DNA from 2 places in the Streptomyces nitrosporeus genome. Region 2 is predicted to be linked to the other one. Evidence: riboswitches for the same ligand, from Rfam matches in the RefSeq annotation. Region 2 holds a riboswitch; the other holds the start of a gene.
The links. A riboswitch is a leader RNA that binds a small molecule or an ion and turns the genes downstream of it on or off. The one in region 2 is predicted to bind cobalamin.

Region 1: it holds a riboswitch for cobalamin, as region 2 does, so the genes downstream of both, CP967_RS00280 (GHMP family kinase ATP-binding protein) here and CP967_RS10825 (ribonucleoside-diphosphate reductase subunit alpha) in region 2, are expected to answer to the same signal.

Annotation. Positions count from the first base shown of each region.
Region 1 covers NZ_CP023702.1:64,273-69,677, reverse strand. Annotated here, with positions in the region: gene CP967_RS00290 (ATP-grasp domain-containing protein) at 1-742, opposite strand, end outside; gene CP967_RS00285 (cysteine synthase family protein) at 739-1,761, opposite strand; gene CP967_RS00280 (GHMP family kinase ATP-binding protein) at 1,758-2,747, opposite strand; cobalamin riboswitch at 2,880-3,026, opposite strand; gene CP967_RS00275 (ferric reductase-like transmembrane domain-containing protein) at 3,297-4,277, shown strand; gene CP967_RS00270 (hypothetical protein) at 4,408-4,644, opposite strand; gene CP967_RS00260 (phytoene desaturase family protein) at 4,980-5,405, opposite strand, start outside.
Region 2 covers NZ_CP023702.1:2,496,470-2,501,874, reverse strand. Annotated here, with positions in the region: gene CP967_RS10825 (ribonucleoside-diphosphate reductase subunit alpha) at 1-1,204, opposite strand, end outside; cobalamin riboswitch at 1,341-1,464, opposite strand; gene CP967_RS10820 (GNAT family N-acetyltransferase) at 1,529-2,029, opposite strand; gene mctP (monocarboxylate uptake permease MctP) at 2,150-3,784, opposite strand; gene CP967_RS10810 (DUF3311 domain-containing protein) at 3,781-4,035, opposite strand; gene CP967_RS10805 (GntR family transcriptional regulator) at 4,418-5,182, opposite strand.

The DNA.
Region 1 (5,405 bases), 2.4 Mb from region 2:
TGAGCCAGTGCTCCAGGGACGTTTGCCGCGGGGCCGGGAAGGCGACGGGGAAGGCGGTGATCTCCTCCCGGAAGTGCGGCTCCGGCGACATGAGGCGGCTGGAGACACCCAGCAGCCGGGTGCGGCCGTCCCAGGTGAGCGTCTCGGCGCTGTACACCGGGCCGGGGAAATAGGGTTCGGCGAACAACCGCCCCTTCAGGGTCCGGCCGGATGCCTCGGCGAGTGCCGCGCCGAGTTCGCCCTCGTTCCGCACCAGCCACACGTTCTGGCTTCCGGTGCCCGCCGTGTCCTTGAGCACGAGCGGCAGTCCCGCCTCCTCGATGAGCAGCCCGGGTGTCCCGGGGCCGGGGCCGGTGCCCGTGGCGGCCCTGCCCCGTGTGAGACCGGCATCGTGCAGCCGGTTGCGCACGGCGGCCTTGTCCCGGGTCAGCCGCAGGACGGCCGGATCGAGACCGGGCAGGCCGAGGCGTTCGGTGAGGCCGGCACCGGCCGGGGTCCAGGTGTCGGTGGAACTGATCAGGCCGCGCAGCCCCGGGGTGCGCCGGAGCAGACCGGCGGTCCGCTCCATGTCGAAGGTGTCGGTCACGACGACGTCGAGGGCGCCGGCGGGCAGCCGGTCCAGTTCGTAGGCGTAGTGGGCGGGGTCGCCGGTCAGCAGCAGCAGGCGCTCGCCGAGCAGGTCGGCGGCGCGGACCAGGCGGCCGAGACCGAAGGTCAGTGATTCCAGGCAGGCCACGGTCATGTCGCTCGTTCCTTCCGGTCCGCCGGCCAGGGAGCGCGCTGCCACGTCATCCTCGACCAGGGCATGGCCATCTCCTGCGGGCTGCGGACCTCGACGGGCTTCAGCGCGGCCGGTTCCAGGGCCTCGGCATGCCGAGCGAACACGCGTTCTGTGTAACGGTGTCCGGTGTCGGCCCCTATCACCAGGTGCAGCCGGTCGGGGTGGCGGCGGGCCTCGTACGCCGCCGCCAGGTAGCCGGCACCGGTGGACAGTCCGGCGAACACCGCGTGCTCGCGCAGCAGGGCGACGGCGCCGGACATGGCGTGAGTGAAGTCCAGCCAGTGGACGGTGTCGTAGAGGTGGTGGCGGACGTTGTCGAAGACGATCGACGAGCCGATGCCGGCGATGATCGCTTCGGGATCGTGGTGGTCCTGGCTGCCGAAGGTGACGCTGCCGAAGGGCTGGACGCCGGCCAGGCGCACGGAAGGGTCCCTGGTGCGCAGGCGTTCCACGATGCCGCCGGTCGAGGCTCCGGAGCCCACTCCGCCGACGACGGTCAGCGGTGTGGCGGGGAACTCCGCCGCGATCCGGTCGGCGACCTCGTGGTAGCCGAGGTAGTGGATGCCGTCGTGGTACTGGCGCATCCAGTGGTGGCCGGGGCGCTCGGCGAGGATCTCGCGCACCCGCCGTACCCGGAGCTCCTGGTCGAGTGCGAGGTTCCGCGACGGCTCGACCCGCTCCACCGTGGCACCGAGGATCTCCAGCTGGGTGAGGGTGGTGGAGTCGACGGTGGTGGACGCGACGATGTGGCACCGCATGCCGTACCGGTGGCAGGCCAGCGCGATGGCGTGGGCGTAGATGCCGCTGGAGCTGTCGACCAGGGTCTGGCCGGGACGGACCGTACCCCGTTCCAGCAGGTGGCGGACGGCGGCCAGGGCCGAATAGATCTTCATCGACTCGAACCGGAGCAGGACCAGGCCGTCGGTGAGCCGGACGAGGTCCGGTACTTTCAGGGCGTCGGTGATGTGGGGGTGGATCACCCGTAGCCTCCTCGGGCGAAGGTGCACTGGTGGCCGAGCGAGCGGAAGAACGCGGAGAGTTCGGACTTGACCCCGGCGCGTGGGCGCGAGGCGAAGAGATAGCCGGCCAGGCAGCCGGTGTGGGCGACGAAGACGCCGTCGGCGCCGAACCGTTCACGATGGGCCTGCAGGCTGCCGAAGGTCGCCTTGGGCAGCACCTCCTGGGACAACGCGGCGCTGACCGTCGCGGCACGGGCGACGGCGGCCGGGTCCCCCGAGCCGAAGCCCTTCACCAGATCGGTCAGGCACCGCCGGTACTCCTCGCCGCGGCGCCGGTAGTGGTCCAGCAGCAGGGGAGTGACGGCGGCGGTGTCCACCGTGCCGGGTTCGGTGACGTAGACGGTGTGGAAGCCGAGGCCCGGGCCCAGTCGCCGCACCACCCGGTGCCGGCCGCTGAGATACAGGGCGAACTCGTCGAGGAAGACACTGTCGGCGCGCTCGATGTCCGCCAGGATGCCGACGACCACGTCCGCGTCGTACGGCAGGGAGAAGACCCGGAACAGGCAGCGCAGCGTCGCCACGATGTCCGCCGTGGAACTGGCCATCCCCACACCCACCGGCAGTTCGGAGTGGGCGTGCCAGTCTCCCGGCGGCAGGGCGAGGCCGTAGCGGTCCAGGAAGAGCCGGGCCGCCGCCGCGGACTTCTCCCCGAGCGGCGGAGCATGCGGCGGAGGTCCGGCCGCCGCCCTCGGGGTGAAGTACACCCAGGAGTGGCGGTCCACGGGGAAGGACACCACCGCGATCTCGGGCTCGGCGTCCGGCCGCAGAGGGCCCTGGTACAGCTCGCCCAGCGTGCCGTGGCAGACACCCGACACGGTGCGGCCCGACGGAGGGCGGCCCTGGCGGGCGCGTATGCCGGGCCTCGGCGCCGTCGGCCCCGGCCGGCCGGCGGACACCCCGGCCCGGGGCGGCGTACCCGAAGAGGGCAGGCTGGATGACGCGCGCATTCCTCCTCCGTCCCGGTCCTTGGACACCGACAGGGAAGGAGGCACGGCCGTACACGATGTACGACCGCCCATACCGCCGACCCAGTCCACGAGGTCACGTACACAGCCCGCGCGACGCGCGGGCGCAGTGGCAGGTCTTCGGACTCGCGGGCACGCCCGCCGAAAGGCGGACACCTACCGGCCGTCTCTTCCCCGGCCCTGACGCGGGCCCAGTGACATCGACGGCTTTCGTTCCCACTCACCGCTGCGGGACAGTCCCGGATTCGCACCGGGTTCCCTCTTGCGTCGCGCCACCGGGCGTCCGGGCGGACGGGCGGCGCGAACCGACTGCGTGCATCAGCGTAGAGGCGCCCCCGTCCCTGTGACAGGGGGGCTCCGGCGGTTGTCCTGAATGTGAGGGCGCGGCAGAAAACAGGGGTGTCCTGTGCGGTTCCTGTGGCGGCTCTGGCCGGATACCGCCTCAAGAATCGCTCTCACCTGGGCCAGACTTGTTGCCTCACGCCACACGCGTACCGCTGTTGCGGTGGCCCGTGCCCGGGGAGGCCCCTGATGACGTCAGACACGAGGCCCGACGAGGACGGGGCGGTGACCCCGGCCGCGCAGCGGCGGGCTCCCGGCGGCCGCGTCGCGCTGCGCGGTGACCTGCGGGCCGCCCTGCCCGACGCCACCGCGGCGGTGGTGGTCACGGCGCTCGTGTTCGCGTTCCTGTACGCGCGCATGGGCTCGGGTGCTTCGGACACGGTCGCGGTCATGCCGTTCATGGACGATCCCGGCACGTACTGGATGTACCTGCTCAGCCAGGCGTTCGGCTGGTCGGGGCTGCTGTGGGCGTGGGGCACGGTCATGCTCGGCCTGCTGCTGTCGGGGCCGCGCCCCGCCCGGTTGCCGGTCTCCCGGCAGGTGCTGGAGCGCTGGCACCGCACCACGAGCCTGACGACGATGGCGCTGATGTCCGCCCACGCGCTGATGTTCGCGGCGGAACTCGTGCGGTACGAGACGAAGGTGGCGTGGGCGGAACGGCTGTGGGTGGCCTTCGCGGACAGCTTCGTGCCGGGCTGGTACGACTCCGGGACCGGGAGGATCGCCATCCCGCTCGGCCAGGGCGCCCTGTACCTGGCGATTCCGCTGGGGCTGCTGTTCTACGTCCGGCACCGCATCGGAGCGAACACCTGGCGACGGCTGCACCGTTTCGTGATCGTCGTGTACGTGCTGAGCGTGTGGCACACACTGCTGTACGGAACCAACGTCTGGTACGGGGAGTGGCCGCGCACTGCTCTGTGGCTGCTGCAACTGCCGGTCGCGGTACTGCTGTTGCTGCGGCTGCTGAAGCCGGCCCGGCGGGCCGAAAAGCTGGGTCCCCCCGGCGGGGGCACGGCCCGTCCGGCCTGGTGGGCGCGTGCGGCCGGACGGGCCGTCGCCGCGGCCGTCGTCGTCGGGCTGATCGCCGTGGTGGTGTCGGACCGCGACGGCGGGCGGGACCGTCCGGCCCACCAGCCGGCGACGGCGCCGCACGCCCAGGAGACGGACTGACCGCCGGCACCGGGCGGGCCGGGCGCCTGTCCACTCCGCAGGGCCCCGGGACGGACCTCCCGCCCGGCCGCCGGCCGCGTGGGCTCGTCCTCGTTCCCTGGCAGGCCGGGGGCGGCTGAAGGACGAGGGATCATCCGGGCGGTGGTCCGTCCTGGACGGCGCCGGTTCTCCTCCGGGCTTCGGCGAGTGCCCTGTCGAGCGCGCCGAAGAGTTCCTCCGTAGCGGGGATGATGCTGTCCTCACCGATCCGGTCGGCGATTTCGGAACGTCTCAGAAGGCGTAGAAGCGGAGGCTGGACGCCGCACAGGATCAGCCGGCCGCCCTGGCCGGCCAGGTGTCTCACGTACCGGTCGAGGAGTTCGAGCACGGCGGAGGACGGAACGTCGGGCAGGGCGCGGACTGCCAGGACGAGGACGGCTCCGTCGCTGGTGCGCTGACCGCCCGATGGTTCGGCACCGTCCCCACACGCATGGGTTCGGTGGCGTTGCGAAGGAACAGAGAAGACCGCGGCGAAGCCGCCGCGGATGCGACAAGCGCGTCAACACGGAGGCCGCGGCCCGCCTCGGCCTGCGGACACACCACTACACGTCCGCCGAGGACCTCGACCGCTACCTCGCGCGGACCCACGGACTGTGAGGACCTCCGGCCGGTGAACGGGGGCCGGGCCACCCGGAACCGGCGCCCCCTTCGCACCGCGGTGACTCATCCGGGCCCGGTGCGCCCCTCGGGCACGGGCGGCCGGATGCCGTGCTTCAGCAGTCCCGCCCACAGGCGGGCCCGGCCGGCCCCGTCGAGGGCTTCGTGGGCGGCGAGCAGGCCGCCGGTGACCGCGCCGAGGAAGCCGCCGGCCAGACAGTCCTGGCCCGAGAGGTACAGGCCCCTGATCCCGGTACGGGGGCGCAGCCAGTCCGCGAGGCCGGGGGAGCGGCCGTCACCGAAGGCGGTGACATCCTTGGCGAGCCCGTAGAGGCTGCCGCCGGGCCAGCCGGTGAAGTGCTCGGCCGTCAGAGGAGTGCCGAGCTCGTGGTAGGCCACCCGCCCTTCGGTCCGCGGCAGCTGACGGTGCAGTTCGTCGAGGAGTCGCGCGGTGAGTTCGGCCTTCAGGGTGAGGTAGGCCGGGTCCCGGTG
Region 2 (5,405 bases):
GAACCGACTTACGGGCCAGGCCCTTCGCCTCGGCGGCCCGGTAGGCGGTGTCGAACTCCCCGCCCCACAGGTCGGTCAGCTCGGGGACGTCCGCCGGGGAGAACAGCGACCACGCGGTGTCCGCCTCGACCCGGCGCATGAACTCGTCGGGGACCCAGTGGGCCAGGTTCAGGTTGTGGGTGCGCCGCTGGTCCTCGCCGGTGTTGTCGCGCAGCTCCAGGAACTCCTCGACGTCCGCGTGCCAGGTCTCCAGGTAGACCGCGGCGGCCCCCTTGCGCCGGCCTCCCTGGTTGACCGCGGCGACCGAGGCGTCCAGCGTCTTCAGGAACGGCACGATGCCGTTGGAGTGGCCGTTGGTGCCCCGGATCAGCGAACCGCGCGCCCGGACCCGGGAGTAGGCGATACCGATGCCGCCCGCGTGCTTGGAGAGGCGGGCCACCTGGTGGTAGCGGTCGTAGATCGAGTCCAGCTCGTCCAGCGGCGAGTCCAGCAGGTAGCAGGAGGACATCTGCGGATGGCGGGTGCCGGAGTTGAAGAGCGTGGGGGAGGACGGCAGGTAGTCCAGCCGGCTCATCAGGCCGTACAGCGAGGCGACTTCGTCCAGCGCCCGCTCGGATTCGTCCTCGGCGAGCCCGCAGGCCACACGCAGCATGAAGTACTGCGGAGTCTCCACGGCCTCGCGGGTGAGCGGGTGGCGCAGCAGATAGCGGCTGTACAGCGTCCGCAGGCCGAAGTAGCCGAAGCGGTCGTCGGCGCCGTCGGCGAGCGCCCGGCCTGCCAGCGCGTCGAGAAAGGCGGCGTGCCGGGTGACGAACCCGGCCGTACGGTCCGCGATCAGACCCTCGCGGTGGCCCACGGCGACGGACGCGGAGAAGGACACCGCGCCCTGGCCCGCGGCTTCCCGGGCGATCGAGCGGGTGAGCAGCCGGGCCGCCAGCCGGGAGTAGGACGGGTCCTCCGGGATCAGCCCGGCGGCGGCCTCCGTGGCCAGGGAGCGCAGCTCGTCCTCGTCCGCGTGGGCGCTGCGGCCGCGGAGCGCCGCCGCGGCGATCCGGCCCGGGTCGGTGTCCGGCAGGTCGGCGGTGAGAGCGGTCAGGGTCCGCAGCAGGGCGGCACCGGGGGCGTCGGGGGCGGCTCCGGCCCCGGGCCCTGCCGGGGGGGCCGGATCCGGGACGGAAACAGGGTCGGCTGGCGCGATGCTCACGGGGGCTGTCCTCGCTCGGCTCGGGGCCGGCGGGGACAGGGGCAGCCGGGCAGGCCGGCGGCCCCGGCAGGGGCGTACCGCGCACGGCGTCCACCGGCCTTCCGCGAGGCCCGGACGTAGGGCGTCCGGTTCGGTCGAGCCGGACGCGCTGCCGGCAGGTCCTCGGACTTGCGGGTGCGCGAAAGCACACCGGTCATACCGTTGCGGGACAGTTCCGGATTCACACCGGATTCCCCTGCGGCGACAGCGAGCACGAGCATACATGTGGGGGCTGCCCGTCAGGACAGCCCCCACATGTTGTGTACGGGTGTGCCGGGGGAAGGCTCACAGCTCCAGACGGAACGTCAGCAGCGTGCCGGTGGTCATCGGCGCCCAGTCGCGTTCCGGGGTCCGGACGAAGCCCAGGCGCCGGTAGAGGCGGTGGGCGCCGAGCATGGCCCGCTGACTGGAGAGCACGAGTGCCCTGACGCCGTCAGCGGCCCGCGCCCGGTCGATACAGGCCCGTACGAGGGCCTCGCCGGTGCCCCGGCCACGGGCCCCGGGGGAGACGGCCAGCATCCGGAACTCGGCCTCGCCGGGGCGGGCGATGTCGGCCCAGGGCCCGCCGGCCACGGTGTAGGTCACGCCGCCCAGCAGCGTGCCGTCCTCGTCCAGGGCCACGAGCACCTCCGCCTCCTCGGCCCGCCGCGCGACGGCCCGCAGCCTCTCCAGATAGGGGTCGTCGGCGCCGAGGTCCAGCAGGCCCTCGTCGAGATAGGCCAGGGCGGTGAGCTCGCCGAGGGCGGCGTACCGCGAGGGGTGCACCCGTTCGATGGTTACGTCCATGCGGGGCAGTGTGCCGTGGGGCGGCCGGAGCCGCCCGGGGTTTTCCGGGCCGGGACGGCGGATGCCCGCCGCGCCCCGGGAGGGGGTGCGACGGGCATCCGCCGTGGACGGACCGGCGGGTCAGTGGCCGCCGGGGGCGCCCGCCGTGGCCGGCGGGAGCTCCGCCTTGACGCCCGGGTCGCCGACGTCCGCGGTGTAGTCCGACGGCGAGGTCTCGTCGATGCCGGCCGGGGCCTTCGCCGCGTTCAGGACGAAGGTCAGGACGACCACCACGACGACGTTCAGCACGAACGCGGTGAGACCGATGTAGCCGATCTCCCCGATGCCGGGGATCTCCTTCGAGGACCCGGCGAAGTGCGGCTGGGTCGGGGAGGACACGTTGTAGGCGGCGACGGTGCCGTAGATCATGCCGACCGCCCAGCCGGCGATGAGCGCCCACCGGTGGAACCAGCGGGTGAACAGGCCGCCCACCAGGGCCGGCATGGTCTGGAGGATCCAGATCCCGCCGAGCAGCTGGAAGTTGATCGCGACCGTCTTGTCCATGGTGAGGACGAAGACCAGCGCGCCGACCTTCACCAGCAGCGAGACCAGCTTGGAGACCTTCGTCTCCTGCTCGGGCGTCGCGTCCGGCTTCAGGAAGTCCTTGTAGATGTTGCGGGTGAACAGGTTCGCCGCGGCGATGGACATGATCGCCGCGGGTACCAGGGCGCCGATGCCGATGGCGGCGAAGGCCACACCGGCGAACCAGTCCGGGAACATGTTCTCGAACAGCTGGGGGATGGCGAGCTGGCCGTTCTGGACCTTGATGCCCGCGGCGATCGCCATGAAGCCGAGCAGGGCCAGCAGCCCCAGCATCAGCGAGTACAGCGGCAGGATCGTGGTGTTGCGGCGGATCACCTCGCGGCTGCGGCTGGAGAGCGTCGCCGTGATGGAGTGCGGGTACATGAAGAGCGCCAGCGCCGAGCCGAGCGCCAGCGTGGCGTAGCCCCACTGGCCGGAGACGCCGGGTGCGAGTCCGGCCACCGGCTTGCCGGCCGCCTCGTTCTTCTCCTCGAACGCCTTGCTCGCCGCGTCGAAGATCTGGTCGAAGCCGCCCAGCTTGATCGGGATGTAGATGATCGCCACCGCGATCACCAGATAGATCAGGCCGTCCTTGACGAACGCGATCAGCGCCGGGGCGCGCAGCCCGGAGGAGTAGGTGTAGGCCGCGAGCACGGCGAAGGCGATCAGCAGGGGCAGGTCCTTGACGAACCAGTGCGTGGTCTCGCCGCCGCCGACGCCCATGACGTCCAGCACGGCCTGGATGCCGACCAGCTGGAGCGCGATGTACGGCATGGTGGCGAGGATGCCGGTCAGCGCGACCGCCAGCGACAGCCCCTTGGAGCCGAAACGGCCCCGCACGAAGTCCGAGGTGGTGACGTAACCGTGCTTGTGCGAGACCGACCACAGCCTCGGCAGGAAGGTGAAGATGAGCGGGTAGATCAGGATCGTGTACGGGACGGCGAAGAAGCCGGAGGCGCCCGCCGCGTAGATCGCGGCCGGGACCGCGACGAAGGTGTACGCCGTGTAGAGGTCGCCGCCCAGCAGGAACCAGGTGACCCAGGTGCCGAACGACCGGCCGCCCAGACCCCATTCGTCCAGGGTGGCCTCGTTCTCGGCCCTGCGCCAGCGCGCGGCCATGAACCCCATGACCGTCACGGCCAGGAAGAAGAAGATGAAGACGGCGAGTGCGACGCCGTTCACGCCGTCCTTCATGCCGACGCACCCCCCTTGCGGGCACGCTGGTCACGCTGCCACAGCTTGTAGGCGATCATGGTGAGCAGGGCCGAGACGAGCACCCAGAGCATCTGGTACCAGTAGAAGAACGGGATGCCGATGAAGGTCGGCTCGATCTTCGCGTACGAGCTCACCCAGAGCATCGCGACGAACGGAGCGATGAGACACAGGGCGATCACCACCCTCATGGGTGTCACCGTTGGTGGTTTCGCGTCGTTCTCTTCCGGCATATGGCTCTCCGTCCCCTCGTCGATCGCCTGTGGCAACGCGCAGGAAATCTAGGGGAGGTCTCCGGCCACCGTCACCCCTCGTCCGCATTGCGGTCCTGCAACGGTCCCGGCACGCCCCTCCGTTCCCTGCGCCCGCAGGGAACACGGCCGCCGGGGGGCGGAGGTTCACCCGGGCGGGAAACGACCGATCCCCCCGCCGGGGCGAGGGGATCGATGTGCGGCGGATCGTCCTGTCAAGGAGCCGCTTCAGGCCATTCGGCGCCGGAGGGCCGTGCGGAAGGGCGCCCGGCTCGCGGGCCCCCCTCCCGCCGGGGCCTCCCGGCCGAGGGGCTCCTCGGCCGAGCGGACTCCCGGCCGAGCTGTCCTCCGGCCGGGCGGCTCCTCAGTCGAGGGGCCGCTTCAGCCGGGCCACGAACTTGTAGCGGTCGCCCCGGTACACCGAGCGCACCCACTCCACCGGTTCCCCCCGCCCGTCGATCGAGTGCCGGGACAGCATCAGCATCGGCAGGCCGACGTCCGTACCCAGCAGGCCCGCCTCGCGCGGGGTCGCCAGCGAGGTCTCGATGGTCTCCTCGGCCTCCGCGAGGCGTACGTCGTAGACCTCGGCCAGGGCGGTGTACAGCGAGGTGTACTTCACCAGCGAACGGCGCAGCGCCGGGAAGCGTTTGGCCGAAAGATGGGTGGTCTCGATGGCCATCGGCTCGCCGCTCGCCAGCCGCAGCCGCTCGATCCGCAGCACCCTGCCGCCGGCGGTGATGTCCAGCAGGCCGGCGAGCGTGTCGTCCGCCGTGACATAGCCGATGTCCAGCAGCTGGGACGTGGGTTCCAGTCCCTGGGCGCGCATGTCCTCGGTGTACGAGGTGAGCTGCAGCGCCTGGGAGACCTTCGGCTTGGCGACGAAGGTGCCCTTGCCCTGGATGCGTTCCAGCCGGCCCTCGACGACGAGTTCCTGGAGGGCCTGGCGGACCGTGGTGCGCGAGGTGTCGAACTCGGCCGCCAGGGTCCGCTCGGGGGGTACCGGCGTACCGGGCGGCATGGTGTCGGTCATGTCGAGGAGGTGCCGTTTGAGCCGGTAGTACTTCGGTACGCGCGCGGTGCGCGTGGCCACCCCCGTCTCACTGGTGGTACTGCCCCCGTCGGCACCCATGGCCCGCCTTCCCGACTGCTGTGTCGCTGCCGTCACCGGCTCCTCCGTCTGTCGCGGCTCACATGGTGGCACGGTCCGGTCACGGCTCGTCGCCCTCCCTTAGATGTCGGTCCTATAACGGACGCGAGTGCACTTCTTATACACCCTTGACACCCCTAAAGGTCTAGGCCAAGCTCCCGGTACTGGTCTAAACCATTAAAGACCAGATCCCAGCCCCACAGGC